4 regions of the Pseudomonas syringae genome follow, and region 2 is predicted to be linked to each of the others. Evidence: predicted binding sites of a transcription regulator. Region 2 holds the regulator's gene; each other region holds the start of a gene.

Region 1 (3,422 bases), 1.6 Mb from region 2:
ATGTATTCGATCTTGCCGATGAAGGCGCTTTTATCCAGCCATTCATTAGCGCCCAGGGAAACCTGAAAGCGCGGCGTACAGGTGCATTGGTAATGGTCTTCGCTGATCGGCCAGATGCCGTTTTGCAGTTCCTGCTGCCCCGCTTCATCCATCAGCATCACGCCCCGGCTTTCAACATTGATCAACTCGCCCAGTTGCGTGATCAGGGTGAAGCGAGTGTCCAGAAAGATCAGCTCGGCTGACAGCTCGACAAGCGAACTACTACCGCCGGAGAGTACCGAACCGCTGATGAACTCACCGCGAAATTCGCCACCCAGGATCATGCTGTTGCTGCGCAGGCCATCGCTGCATATGCCCATGAGCACAGGAACATCTGTTTTCAGAACGACGGTCAGTACTTTTTCGAGCACGGGCGCTGACGGATGTCCACGAAGAGCGCTTTTCGCGGGTTTCTTGAAATCGATGATATTCATGGGCCTGTTAACTCCATCGTTGAGTACATTCTGACAATGCATGGCCAATTGGCAGAATAAAGGGGGCATCCATCTATCAGCATTTATCTGGGCCTCCTTTTCCAGTAAGCTCCACGGAGTCGACGGAAATCGTACCGAACGGTTCAGTTCCAGTCTAGAGAATTTTGTGCTTACTGTACCGAACGGTTCACTAAGGGATTGAGGATATACATGAAGGTGCGTACTGAAGCTCGCCGCGAAGCCATTATCGATGCGGCTGCAAGCGTCTTTCTCGAAATGGGCTACGAGCGCGCTTCGATGAACGAAGTCACCAAGCGAATGGGTGGTTCCAAAGCAACCATCTACAGTTACTTCCCTTCCAAGGAGGTGCTGTTCATCGCGGTGGTCAACAGACTGGCGACAGCCCATCTGGCGGAGGCGGTTTCCGAGCTGGCGATCCGCGACGACGCAGAGATTGAATTGAGAACGCTGTTCACCCGTTTTGGAGAGCGTATGTTGATGGTGCTTATCAATGATGACAAAGCACTCGCGGTGTATCGCATGGTGGTCGCTGAATCAGGGCATTCGGATATCGGCATGATGTTCTACGAGTCTGGCCCCAGCGAGTGCCTGCAGACCGTTACTTCGCTGATGACCCTGGCCATGCAGCGAGGACAGCTTCGCGACACCGATCCGCACATCGCAGCGTTGCAGCTTACCTCGCTGTTGACGGCGGAAACCGAAATTCGGCTTTACCAACAGGCACCCATGCCGCTAAGCATTGAAGAGATCCGCGCCATGGTCGAGCGTGCGGTGGACACATTCATGCTGGGTATGGAGAAACGCTGATAACGCGCTGAAGACTTGTCACTTGGCAACCCTGTTTGCAACACCCTGAAACATTTGCTCACTCTTCTGCAAACAAGTTAATCCGTTTGAGGGCGATAGCCTTTTGCCCTCAACGGAGTAACACCCATGATCTTGCGAAAACTCAACCTGGCCCCACGCTCGGCACTTTGTTTCGGTGTTTTCTGCCTGATGATCATTGCCCTGGGGTTACTTGCCTTGCGGCAGGCGGCGGAACTCAACGCCGCCGAAAAATTCATCGAAACCAATGTGCTACCGAGCGTCAAACTGCTCGGTTCTCTGGACCGGGAGTTTGTTGCCATCAGGGGTAACAATGCCCGCGTGCGAAACCCTATCGAACCACAGGATCGAAAGACCAAGGCGCTCAGCGACATTCAGCAGTCACGCTCGCTGATCGCCGGTTATTCTGATGCGCTTGGCAAATTGATCGTCACCCCGCAAGGGCGTCAGGCATTCGATGAGCTCTCCAAAGCAAACGCCGATTACCAAGTGGCCCAGGATCGCTACCTGACGTTGGTTGCTGCCGGCAATCTTGAAGCAGCAGTCGCCATATCCAATGGCGAGATGAAAAGCGCGGCCGATCAGGTCGAGAGCACGCTGAAAAAACTCATCGGTATCAATGATGCCAAAGCAAATAAAGCAGGCGATGCTGCAGAAACGGCCTATCAGCAAACGTTGTGGATGGTCGGTATCTTCATTGCAGTGGGCGTGCTCACCACCCTGCTCCTCGCCTGGATGTACACCCGCAGCCTGACCGGACCGATTGGCGAATCGCTGATCATCGCGCAACGTATTGCTACCAATGACCTGAGCAAGGACATTCCACAGAATGGCACCGATGAGGCGGCGAAACTGATTGCTGCGCTCGCGACCATGCAAACCAACCTGCGCAGCGCCCTGACGTTGATTGGCGACTCCTCCACACAGCTGGCCGCCACGACAGAAGAAATGCATGCGGTGACTGAAGACGCCTCACGCACCATTCAGCGTCAGAGCAACGAGATTGAAATGGCTGCCACCGCCGTCAATCAGATGAGCGCGGCAGTCGAAGAAGTGGCCAGTAACGCAGCATCGGCATCGGAAGTGACCTCGCAATCCAGCACAGCGGCCATCGCCGGGCGTGCGCAGGTCGATGAAACCGTCACCGCGATCAACCTGATGGTCTCCAGGGTGCAGATCACGTCGACCGAAGTGCAAGGGCTGGCGGTCATGGCCACCGACATCAGCAAGGTCCTGGATGTGATCCGCGCCATCGCCGAGCAGACCAACCTGTTGGCGCTCAACGCGGCCATCGAAGCCGCTCGCGCCGGGGAAGCCGGGCGAGGTTTCGCGGTGGTTGCGGATGAAGTACGCGCACTGGCGCACCGGACTCAACAATCGACCCGGGAAATCGAACAGATGGTCGGCTCGATCCAGACCGGCACCGGTAATGCCGTGACGGCAATGGAGCAGACCAGCGTTCAGGCCCACAAGACGCTGGAAATGGCCAACGGCGCCGGCAAGGCGCTGCTTGAAATCACCAACTCCATCAGTCAGATCAACGAACGTAACCTGATGATCGCCACCGCCGCCGAAGAACAGGCTCAGGTGGCACGTGAAGTCGACCGAAGCCTGGTCAGCATCCGCGACCTGTCCAGCCAGACGTCCGAAGGTTCGAACCAGACGGCTATCGCCACCGCCGAATTGTCGAAGCTGGCATCCGGCCTGAACCGCCTGACCAAACAGTTCCGCGTGTAACCATCGCGAGCCGGAAAGCCCGCTTTCCGGCTCGCCTTCTTGTCAGATCGGCAACCCTGCTCTAAGTTGTACGACAACAGATGAAATAGTCGTCTGTTTGAGTGCGCTTAGCCATCCAACAATGACAAGAAAAAGGGACGATCATGAAAAAGCTGACACTGCTGATAGGTTTTCTATGCCTGTTTACCGGTTACGTCGCAGCCGCGCCTTCCGATGAAGCTGATGTTGCCAAGGCCGTGGACAAGCTGACTCAGGCCATGTGGCACAAGGACATCGAGCAACTCAAGGCGCTGACTGCAGATAACCTCACCTATGGCCACTCCAGCGGCACGATCCAGGACAAACAGGCTTTTATCGCCGACATCG
Region 2 (3,422 bases):
CCAAGCTCGATGAAACAGCCAGCCTCGGCGAAGTCCTGAGCCTGGCGATCAGTCACGAATTACCAGTGGCCTACCTCACGGACGGCCCACGTATTCCTGATGATCTGCACATTCCACGGCGTCACCAGTTGGTCAGTCGTGCCGTGAGCGTGCAGATGCAGGATGAGCCGAGCGAGGAAGCGATGGCTGATATGTTTGCTGACCTCTATCACACCCCTGGCAAGAGAGTGGGTTAAGTGATGGATATTTTTGGAATGTCCCTGCATCAACGGTCTGCCAGGCATTGTTCATTTGTGAATGTGCGGTTCTCGGTGTGGTTTCGGTCTACGCAAGTCAAGGTAAAGAAATAACATGGGCAGCATGCATCCCGTACAGGTGATCGCGGTGACCGGCGGCAAAGGTGGCGTCGGTAAGACTAACGTGTCAGTGAACCTCTCGCTGGCCCTCGCCGAGCTTGGCCGGCGCGTCATGCTGCTGGATGCCGATCTTGGCCTGGCCAATGTCGACGTTCTGCTTGGGCTGACACCCAAACGGACGCTCGCCGATGTGATCGAGGGTCGCTGCGAGTTGCGCGACGTTCTGTTGCAGGGGCCGGGTGGCGTTCGTATCGTGCCTGCTGCTTCCGGCACGCAGAGCATGGTGCATCTGTCTCCCGCCCAGCATGCCGGCTTGATCCAGGCGTTCAGCGAGATTGGCGACAATCTTGATGTGCTGGTGATCGACACGGCTGCCGGTATCGGTGAATCAGTGGTGAGCTTCGTGCGCGCTGCTCAGGAAGTACTGTTGGTGGTATGCGACGAGCCCACGTCGATCACCGATGCCTACGCCCTGATCAAGCTGCTCAATCGCGACTACGGCATGAACCGCTTCCGGGTACTGGCCAACATGGCCCAGAGCCCGCAGGAAGGGCGCAACCTGTTCGCCAAACTGACCAAAGTAACAGACCGTTTTCTTGATGTTGCCCTGCAGTATGTGGGCGCCGTGCCGTACGACGAATGCGTGCGCAAGGCCGTGCAGAAACAGCGTGCCGTCTACGAAGCATTCCCGCGTTCCAAATGTGCACTGGCGTTCAAGGCCATTGCTCAGAAGGTTGATACCTGGCCGTTGCCAGCCAACCCGCGGGGTCATCTCGAGTTCTTCGTCGAGAGACTCGTCCACCAGACCAGCGCGGGGCCTGTGCAATGACTGCGAGCGGCTATCAGATGTACAGCAAGACTTCTCGTAACTCACAATATGAGCTGATCGAGCGGTATGCACCGCTGGTCAAGCGTATTGCCTACCATTTGCTGGCGCGTTTGCCGGCCAGTGTGCAGGTCGAGGATCTGATTCAGGCCGGCATGATCGGTCTGCTTGAAGTCTCCACCAAATACGATTCCACCAAGGGTGCGAGTTTCGAAACCTATGCCGGTATTCGCATCCGTGGAGCCATGCTCGACGAAGTGCGCAAGGGTGACTGGGCGCCTCGCTCGGTACACCGCAATACCCGCATGGTCAGTGACGCAATTCGCGCAATTGAAGCTAAAACCGGACGTGACGCTAAAGATCACGAGGTTGCGGCCGAACTCCAGTTGAGTCTTGATGATTATTACGGGATTTTGAATGATACCTTGGGCAGCCGCCTCTTCAGTTTCGACGACCTGTTACAGGACGGCGATCATGAAGGGCTGCACGAGGACGGCGCGAGCGGTTCGCTCGAGCCGTCGCGCGATCTGGAAGACGAGCGCTTCCAGGCCGCGTTGGCCGATGCAATTGCCAATTTGCCGGAGCGTGAGCGTCTGGTGTTGGCGCTGTACTATGACGAAGAGCTGAACCTGAAGGAAATCGGAGAGGTTCTAGGGGTCAGCGAATCGCGAGTCAGTCAGTTACACAGCCAGTGCGCAGCTCGTTTGCGAGGGCGTTTGGGGGAGTGGCGAGCGCGTTGACGGCAGGGCGCGACGTTTGTCGCGCGTTGTCTGCATGCCGGCTGTGCAAAGCGTTACGTGGTAACAGGATAGACGAGGCAGGGGCCTGTCGGGCAGCGTCTCGATGGGCTTTAGTCGCAGTCTTGACTGTCGTTGTGCCAAGCCCGTCTTCGTTTCGTATAGCTGGGAGTGTGCTGTGCCAGTATTGATTGAACAGCGTGTTCAGGTGCTGAACGCGTTAAAGACTGCTTGGAGGTCGAATTGGACAAGAACATGAAAATCCTCATCGTTGATGACTTCTCAACGATGCGGCGGATCATCAAGAACCTGTTGCGTGATCTGGGGTTTACCAACACGTCGGAAGCCGATGATGGTCTGACCGCATTGCCGATGCTGCAGAGCGGTGCCTTTGACTTTCTGGTGACGGACTGGAACATGCCTGGCATGTCCGGCATCGACCTGTTGCGTCAGGTTCGTGCGGATGAGCGCCTGAAGAATCTTCCGGTGCTGATGGTCACTGCCGAGGCCAAGCGTGAGCAGATCATCGAAGCTGCGCAGGCAGGGGTGAACGGTTATGTAGTCAAGCCATTCACGGCTCAAGCGCTGAAAGAGAAGATCGAAAAGATCTTTGACCGCGTCAATAGCTGATGCATGCCGTGAGGGCGCTATGGATAACACTGATTCGATGGCCGACTTTGAGTCGACCTTAAAAAGACACGCGCAAGAACTTGTCACCAGCCTTGAAAAAGGTCGTTTCGGCGAGGCTGTGCAGCTGATCCATGAGCTCAACCAGACACGTGACCGCGGCCTTTATCAGGAAGTGGGCAAGCTGACGCGCGAGCTGCACAGTGCAATCGTCAACTTCCAGATCGATCCGCATATGCCTCAGGCCGAGGAGGTGTCGCAGATCACTGATGCCACCGAGCGTCTGTCGTACGTCGTCCGGCTGACCGAGAATGCGGCCAACCGCACAATGGATCTGGTCGAGGAAAGCACGCCGCTCATGAACGGTCTGAGTACCGACGCCAAGGCGTTGAGCGAAGACTGGGGGCGTTTCATGCGCCGCGAAATCGGTGCCGAAGAATTTCGCGAACTCGCCAAGCGGGTCGATGGTTTTCTGACGCGTACCGAGAAGGAAACCCATGAGGTCTCCGCACACCTCAACGACATTCTGCTTGCCCAGGATTACCAGGACCTCACCGGTCAGGTCATCAAGCGTGTCACGCAACTGGTCACTGAAGTAGAAGGCAATTTGCTCAAACTGGTGCTCATGGCCAGCCATGTCGATCGCTTCGCAGGCATCGAACATGACGAAGAATCCATCCTTGCTGAAAAAGATCCTAAAAAACATCTCGCCAAGGGTGAAGGTCCGCAGATTCATGCCGATAAACGTGAAGACGTCGTATCCGGACAGGATGATGTAGACGATCTGCTATCGAGCCTCGGCTTCTAAGATCTGTTGACGGTTAATTTTAGGGAGCACCCCATGAGCTTCGGCGCCGATGAAGAAATCCTTCAGGA
Region 3 (3,422 bases), 2.2 Mb from region 2:
GATGATCGCTTCGCCAACCGACGTTACGTCGAGCCCGATACGGTCCTTGAGAAAGCTGAAGAAACGCGCGTCGTCGTTCATTGCGCATCCTCAAGCAGATCAAGACTGATGGGCGTCGCCGGAAACAACAGTTCACGGACCGGCTCGCTCAGCAGCTCGCGGACATGAATCCACTGCAGCAAACCCTGCTCATCCTCGCGAACCGGCCCCAGGTACGGCGCCAGGCGATTGTCCAGACCGTATTCCTTGAACTCGGACACCGGGCACCGCAACGTCTCGGTGGCCTGCTCCAGAATCAGACCCAGCAACGGTGCCGGATGCGTATCGTCGTGCCGATAATGCACCAGCACCATGCGCGTACTGGTCCGGGCACGCGCTGGCTGGCCGGAGTTAAGGGCGCTGATATCGATCACCGGCACGATTTCGCCCCGGTGAGCAAAAATCCCCGCCACCCAATGCGGCGCCCGGGCAATGGTCTTGAGCTTCACCCGTGGCAGGATTTCCGCAATCTCGGTTGCTTCCAGGGCATAGCGGTCTTCACCGATGCAAAACAGCAGGAAGAGCTTGTTGGCGATGACTGACGAATCGATGCGCCTCGGCGATTGCTCCTTCATGGTCGCAACTCAGACTTTGAAGCGCGATACGCCACTGCGCAAACCGACCGCGACCTGACTCAACTCGTCGATGGCGAAACTGGCTTGACGCAGTGAGTCGACGGTCTGGCTGCTGGCGTCGGCCAGTTGCACCAGCGCCTGATTGATCTGCTCGGCACCGGTGGCCTGCGCCTGCATCCCTTCGTTAACCATCAGTACACGCGGCGCCAGCGCCTGAACCTGATGAATGATTTGCGACAATTGTTCGCCGACCTGAGTGACTTCGAACATGCCACGGCGCACTTCTTCGGAAAACTTGTCCATGCCCATGACGCCAGCGGAGACAGCCGACTGGATCTCACGCACCATCTGCTCGATGTCGTAAGTGGCGACGGCGGTCTGGTCGGCCAGGCGCCGCACCTCGGTAGCCACCACCGCGAATCCGCGACCGTACTCGCCCGCCTTCTCGGCCTCGATGGCGGCGTTCAATGACAACAGATTGGTCTGGTCGGCGACCTTGACGATGGTCACTACCACCTGATTGATGTTGCCGGCCTTTTCATTGAGGATCGCCAGCTTGGCATTGACCAGATTGGCCGCGCCCATTACCTGATGCATGGTGTCTTCCATGCGCGCCAGACCCTGTTGCCCCGAGCCCGCCAGCGTCGACGCCTGATCGGCAGCCGACGTGACTTCGGTCATGGTGCGCACCAGGTCACGCGATGTCGCGGCAATTTCGCGCGACGTCGCACCGATTTCTGTGGTGGTCGCAGCGGTTTCGGTAGCGGTGGCCTGCTGTTGACGCGACGTGGCGGCAATTTCGGTGACCGAGGTGGTGACCTGCACTGAAGAACGCTGGGCCTGTGCCACCAGCGCGACCAGTTCGGTCATCATGTCGTTGAAGCCGGTTTCAACCGTATTGAATTCATCCTTGCGAGCCAGGCTGAGACGCGTGCTCAGGTCGCCGGTGCGCATGGTGTCGAGAATGCGCACGATGAGCTGCATCGGTGACATGATCGAGCGCATCAGCAGCAGACCGCAGGCGGCAGAAGCCATGATCGCGACCAGCAGGGAGAAGATCATGCTGATCTTGGCTGCCAAGACGGCATCGACGATATTGTTGGTCGCCTCGTCAGCCAGTTTTTTATTGGCAACAATGAGGTCGTTGAGCTGCTTGCGGCCTGCAAGCCACACCGGATTGACATCACCGAAGAGTTCGGCGCGTGCGCCCGCGTAGTCACCGCGATCATATTTGACCAGCACTTCGTCGAGCATGCGGGAGTAGCTTTCGCGACGCTTTTCAAAAAGCGTAAAGCTGTCTCTGTCTTCCTTGTCGAAGATGGACTTCTTGTACCCGTCCATCTGCGCCTGCAGGTTCTCGTCAAAACCCTGATACTGGTCTTTTTCCTGTTTGGTCAACGGACGTGCCGCACCTTCGGAAATCAACTCCAGCGTGCGAATATAGCTTTCACCCCACGCGCTGCGGACCAGCGTGCTGTAGTAAACGCCTGGCAGCGCGTCGAGGCGAACCTGCTCTTCACTGGACTCGATGGACAACAGCCGGGAATAAGACACAACAACCATCAGTAGCATGATGGCGATGATGACGGCAAAGCTCGCCAGAATCCGTTGGCGCAAGGTCCAGTTCTTCACAGTCATCCCTCAAGAGTTCAACAACGGCGTCAGCCGTGTTCAAGATGCAGACCGACATGCGGTCCAGGCGGCGTGAGTATAGCCCAGCCTTGAATGGCCGCGCGGGCGAGACGAGAATCAGCTCGTCAGGCCGGACTAATCGCACACTTCTATTAGTGTCGGCAACGGTGCGCACTACTTGAGCACCCCATACAACGAATAAGCAACGTCCATAAATAGTTAGCACTTGTGGGGGGAATCACGCACGTAAGCTTCGTCGCCTGTTCATTCACGACAAGGCACTTCGATGCTCGGTTCATTACGGTCGGACGACGCTCCGACAACCCCTCATGTGCAACATATAAAAGACAAGACACCCGACTGGCTGCTTCAGGCCGGCCCCGCCGTCCACGCAACCTTGCGCAAGGCCTCCGGGCGTGCGCCGCAATGGCTGACCAACGCTCGCATATCCAGTCCCGGGCAGCTTGAAGAGCTGCAACGGCTGTACGCCGAGCACCGTAGCAACGAGCAAAAGGTCCGTCCGACACTGGACCGCCTTGCTACCCTGCAAGACTTCGCACGGCCCTTGCTGACAGCCGCCATCAAGGACCGCTTCGGACTGGATGTCGACGTGAGCAATACCTGGCTGTTTCACGCGAGTCGGGCCAAGGTCGATCAGGCGTTCGGTTCGGCGTCCAAAGACCCGATAACTCAGGCCAATATTGCACTGAGAGCGGCCTGTCAGACATTGCTCAACGCCGCTCTGCAGAACTTCGAAGCCTGGGAAACAGCACCGGGAGCGATGGACTCGGACACTGGCATCAAAGCCGAAGTGTTTTCGTCTTTCGATATCTTGGGCAACTCCATTCAGGGCAAGTCCTTGCCGGTGTCCCCTGCCGGATTCGCAACGCTGTGCCGCGAACTGGATCTGGGCGGCAAGTATCAGGAACATCTCAAATCCGTCTTCAGTGCTCCCTCGACGCCCGACGAAACTTCAGACGCGGCGGCATCGAGACTGCGCACGAACTTCATGCAACTGGAGTCCTCTTCCATCAGGCTCCAGTTGCAGATTGCCGCGTTTCAGGAACTGGTCAGCGCCCCCTTACAGGCCGCGTTACTGCAGATTCTCGATGGCAGACAAAACGTGCTGCTTGATAACACGCCGGTCAAGTGCAGCGTGCTGTGCCTGGGGGATGT
Region 4 (3,422 bases), 590 kb from region 2:
CGTCCAGATTCGACAGCGGCTCATCGAGCAGCAGCACAGGCGGTTCGATGACCAGCGCCCGCGCCAGAGCAACGCGCTGCCGCTGGCCGCCGGACAACTCACGCGGGTAGCGTTCGGCATGCTGGCCGAGGCGCACTAACTCAAGCACACGAGTAACACGCTGTTGCAGTTCGGCTGCGGGCACCTTGCGCATCCGCAAGCCGAACGCAACGTTGTCGGCCACGGTCATGTGCGGAAACAGCGCGTAGCTCTGAAATACCACACCCAGGCCCCGGCTGCTGGGCTTGGCGTGGGTGATATCCCGGCCGTCGAGCACGATACGCCCGTCACTGACCTCGACGAAGCCGGCAATCATTTGCAAAGTGGTGGTTTTGCCGCAGCCGGAGGGGCCGAGCAGCGAGACAAATTCGCCCTTGTCCACGGACAGGTTGGTTGCAACCACCGCGTCTATGGAGCCGTAGCGTTTGGAGAGACCTTCGAGCTGCAGAAATGCCATGCCTGCTTCCACCTTAATACGTGCGCGCCGAGGCACGCGTTTGTCATGGGCAGATGCGAAATGAAGTCATGCAATTCTGTGGACGTTGGCGCTCGCTCTGAGTCGGCTGCCGATGATTGTTCAAATCGCCCCTGTGGACTGAGAGTAGGACGAAGGCTAGGATGCGCTCAATGCCAAATTTCACTGAATAACATATTTTTTTGAATTAATTCATTCAGTGATAATTAAAAGAGAAATACACATGAATAATTCCACTGATCGGAATTCTGATTCCCGCGACGTAGGTGTCGGGGCGGTTTCCAGACTGTTCGCCATCCTGCGCTGCCTGGGCGATTGCGACGAAGGCGGTGAACGGGTGACGCAACTGGCGCAGCGTGTCGGCTTGTCGCAACCGACCACCCACCGCCTGCTGCGCAGCCTGATGGACGAAGGCATGGTCGAGCAGGATGTGCTCAGCAAGCGTTACCGGCTGAGCATCGAATTCTTTGCGCTGGCGGCCAGAGCCGGCAACAGCGGCAATCTGCGTGACCTGGTGCGCCCGAGCCTGCTGCGCCTGTCTGCGTCGCTGGGTGATTCGCTGTTCCTGTTGGCGCGTAGCGGCTTTGACGCCATCTGCTTGGACCGCAGCGAAGGCCCTTACCCGATTCGTACTTTTACGGGTGATATCGGTGGTCGCGTCGCGATGGGCGTGGGGCAGGGCAGCCTGGCGATTCTGGCGTTTCTGCCCGAGGACGAGCGGGAAACGGTGATTGCCTACAACCTGCCACGGCTCAAGGATTTCCATCTGTATGACGAAGTGTTTCTTCGCTCGGAAGTCGACAACGTTCGCCGCCTTGGCTACGCCGCTCGCAATACCGGCGCGCTGCCAGGCATGGCCGGGTTGGCGGTGCCGATCATGGACCGCAACGGGCGTGCGGTGGCGGCGCTCAGCGTGGCGACCATCAGTGACCGGTTAGGGCCTGATCGCCTGATGACCGTAGTGGAGTTGCTCAAGCGCGAGGCGGCCACCATCAGCGCCCGAATCAATCCGTTCGACCCGTCGCTGCGGCGGCCCAGCCAGGTGTTCGGGCAGGCGGAATAGGGCAGCTTTCTGTGTCTGGCGTTTTCTTGACGTCTGGCTGAACCGGCTACCAGCCGTCGCTGTTTTTTAAAGATAAATTCGCCTGAGCCGATGATGATCCCATAGGGCTATACGCTGCTGATTTATAGAGCGGGCGTAAAGGGATGAGGCCTGTCATCTCATGCGCGCTGACGCATACCTCTTTGTATACAGAGATCATCACGATGTCCAAATCCCTCAGGCTTCAAATCCTTGGCTTGCTTGGCGGCAGCCTTGTGCTTGTGTTGATCATTGCGCTGGCCTGCTTCAACTTCCTTTCCGATAACGTACAAGCCTACCGCAGCCTTCTTGACGGTCCGGTTCGGGCGTCTCAATTGGTTGACGACGCCAATCTGCAATTCAAGATTCAGGTTCAGGAATGGAAAAACGTCCTGCTGCGTGGAAAAACGCCTGTCGAGCGTGACAAGTACTGGGGGCAGTTCGAGGAGCAGGAGCGCAAGGTGCAGGGCACGTTGGGCCAGCTTGCGGATATGAAAGGCACTGATGCCTCGCTGAAAAGCCAGGTGCAGATGCTGCAACAGGCGCACCTGACACTGGGCACGGCTTACCGCACTGGCCGCGACGCGTTTATTGCCGCAGGCGGCGACGCTACTGCAGGTGACGTCGCGGTCAAAGGCGTTGATCGGCCGACCAGTGAACAGATGGCCGGTCTGGTCGACCAGTTGCACAAGGCCAGTGATGCCCAATCCATTGCGATCAGCAATGAAGCGCAACGGACCATCCTGATCGGCGCTGTCGTGATGCTGGTTTCTGCACTGTTGGTAGGGCTGCTGGCGCTGTGGATGGTCAATCGCAACCTGATCGCGCCGATCCGCATGCTGATCGAATACGTCGCTCAGTTGAGCGAAGGCAAGTTCGGTGTGCGTGTCGAAGTGACACGACAGGACGAACTCGGGCGTCTGGCGGTTGCGGCCAATACCCTGCGTGATTTCCTGGCCGATACTTTCAATCGCCTGAAGCGCAGCACCACTGATCTGGACACCGCTGGCGGCGAGTTGAATGCGATTGCCGAGCTGATGGCGCAGGGGACTCATGAGCAGTTCGAGCGTACCGACCAGGTCGCAACGGCCATGACCGAGATGTCCGCTACCGCTCAGGAAGTCGCCCGGCATGCCGCACACGCTGCGCGTGCTGCGGATGAAGCTGATCAGAGCGCTCAGGATGGCGAGAAGGTCATGCAATCGACTATCGCGACCATCACCCGTATGCGCAACGAGATTTCTTCGACTGCCGACGTCATTCAGCGGCTGGAAACCGACAGCGGGCGTATCGGCAAGGTGCTGGAAGTGATTCGCGGCATCGCTGACCAGACCAACCTGCTGGCGCTCAACGCCGCCATCGAAGCCGCACGCGCCGGGGAAGCCGGACGTGGTTTTGCGGTAGTGGCCGACGAAGTCCGCACGCTGGCGCAACGTACTGCTGTATCGACTTCAGAAATCAATCAGATCATCAGTTCGGTGCAGACGGGCGCCGCCGATGCGGTGCAGGCCATTCAGGGCGGTCAGGCGTGCAGCGAGGAAAGCGTCGAACAGGTCACGCACGCCGGGGCGACTTTGCAGCGCATCACCGTTGCGGTGGAAAACATCCGCGACATGAACCGGCAGATTGCTACCGCCGCCGAAGAACAGACGTCAGTGGCCGAAGACATTTCGCGCAATCTGACTGAAATCACGGCCATCGCCGTGACCAATCAGGACAACGTCAAGCGCACCCAGAGCGCGAGTCATGACCTGAAAGGTCTGTCAGCCGGCCTGACAGACGTCATCTCGCGGCTGAGTGCCTGATAAACCTGACGCCTCTTCCTCA

The links. The regulator FliA, encoded in region 2, starts transcription of late flagellar genes. The targets are predictions, from matches to a motif close to CTAAAGTTTNNNNNNNNNNNGCCGNTAA.
Region 1: a site for FliA is predicted at 1,373-1,400, ahead of I9H07_RS14695 (methyl-accepting chemotaxis protein). Genes of this name have one in related genera too.
Region 3: a site for FliA is predicted at 2,402-2,429, ahead of I9H07_RS17160 (methyl-accepting chemotaxis protein). Genes of this name have one in related genera too.
Region 4: a site for FliA is predicted at 1,644-1,671, ahead of I9H07_RS10210 (methyl-accepting chemotaxis protein). Genes of this name have one in related genera too.

What each region holds. Positions count from the first base shown of each region.
Region 1 covers NZ_CP066265.1:3,312,873-3,316,294, forward strand. Annotated here, with positions in the region: gene I9H07_RS14685 (DUF3237 family protein) at 1-473, opposite strand, end outside; gene I9H07_RS14690 (TetR/AcrR family transcriptional regulator) at 684-1,301, shown strand; gene I9H07_RS14695 (methyl-accepting chemotaxis protein) at 1,428-3,056, shown strand; gene I9H07_RS14700 (nuclear transport factor 2 family protein) at 3,200-3,422, shown strand, end outside.
Region 2 covers NZ_CP066265.1:1,684,626-1,688,047, forward strand. Annotated here, with positions in the region: gene flhF (flagellar biosynthesis protein FlhF) at 1-236, shown strand, start outside; gene fleN (flagellar synthesis regulator FleN) at 352-1,185, shown strand; gene fliA (RNA polymerase sigma factor FliA) at 1,182-1,922, shown strand; gene I9H07_RS07680 (chemotaxis response regulator CheY) at 2,175-2,549, shown strand; gene I9H07_RS07685 (protein phosphatase CheZ) at 2,569-3,354, shown strand; gene I9H07_RS07690 (chemotaxis protein CheA) at 3,388-3,422, shown strand, end outside.
Region 3 covers NZ_CP066265.1:3,844,418-3,847,839, forward strand. Annotated here, with positions in the region: gene I9H07_RS17150 (CheR family methyltransferase) at 1-81, opposite strand, end outside; gene I9H07_RS17155 (chemotaxis protein CheW) at 78-614, opposite strand; gene I9H07_RS17160 (methyl-accepting chemotaxis protein) at 624-2,246, opposite strand; gene I9H07_RS17165 (NEL domain-containing protein) at 2,533-3,422, shown strand, end outside.
Region 4 covers NZ_CP066265.1:2,270,734-2,274,155, forward strand. Annotated here, with positions in the region: gene I9H07_RS10200 (ABC transporter ATP-binding protein) at 1-496, opposite strand, end outside; gene I9H07_RS10205 (IclR family transcriptional regulator) at 738-1,577, shown strand; gene I9H07_RS10210 (methyl-accepting chemotaxis protein) at 1,781-3,400, shown strand.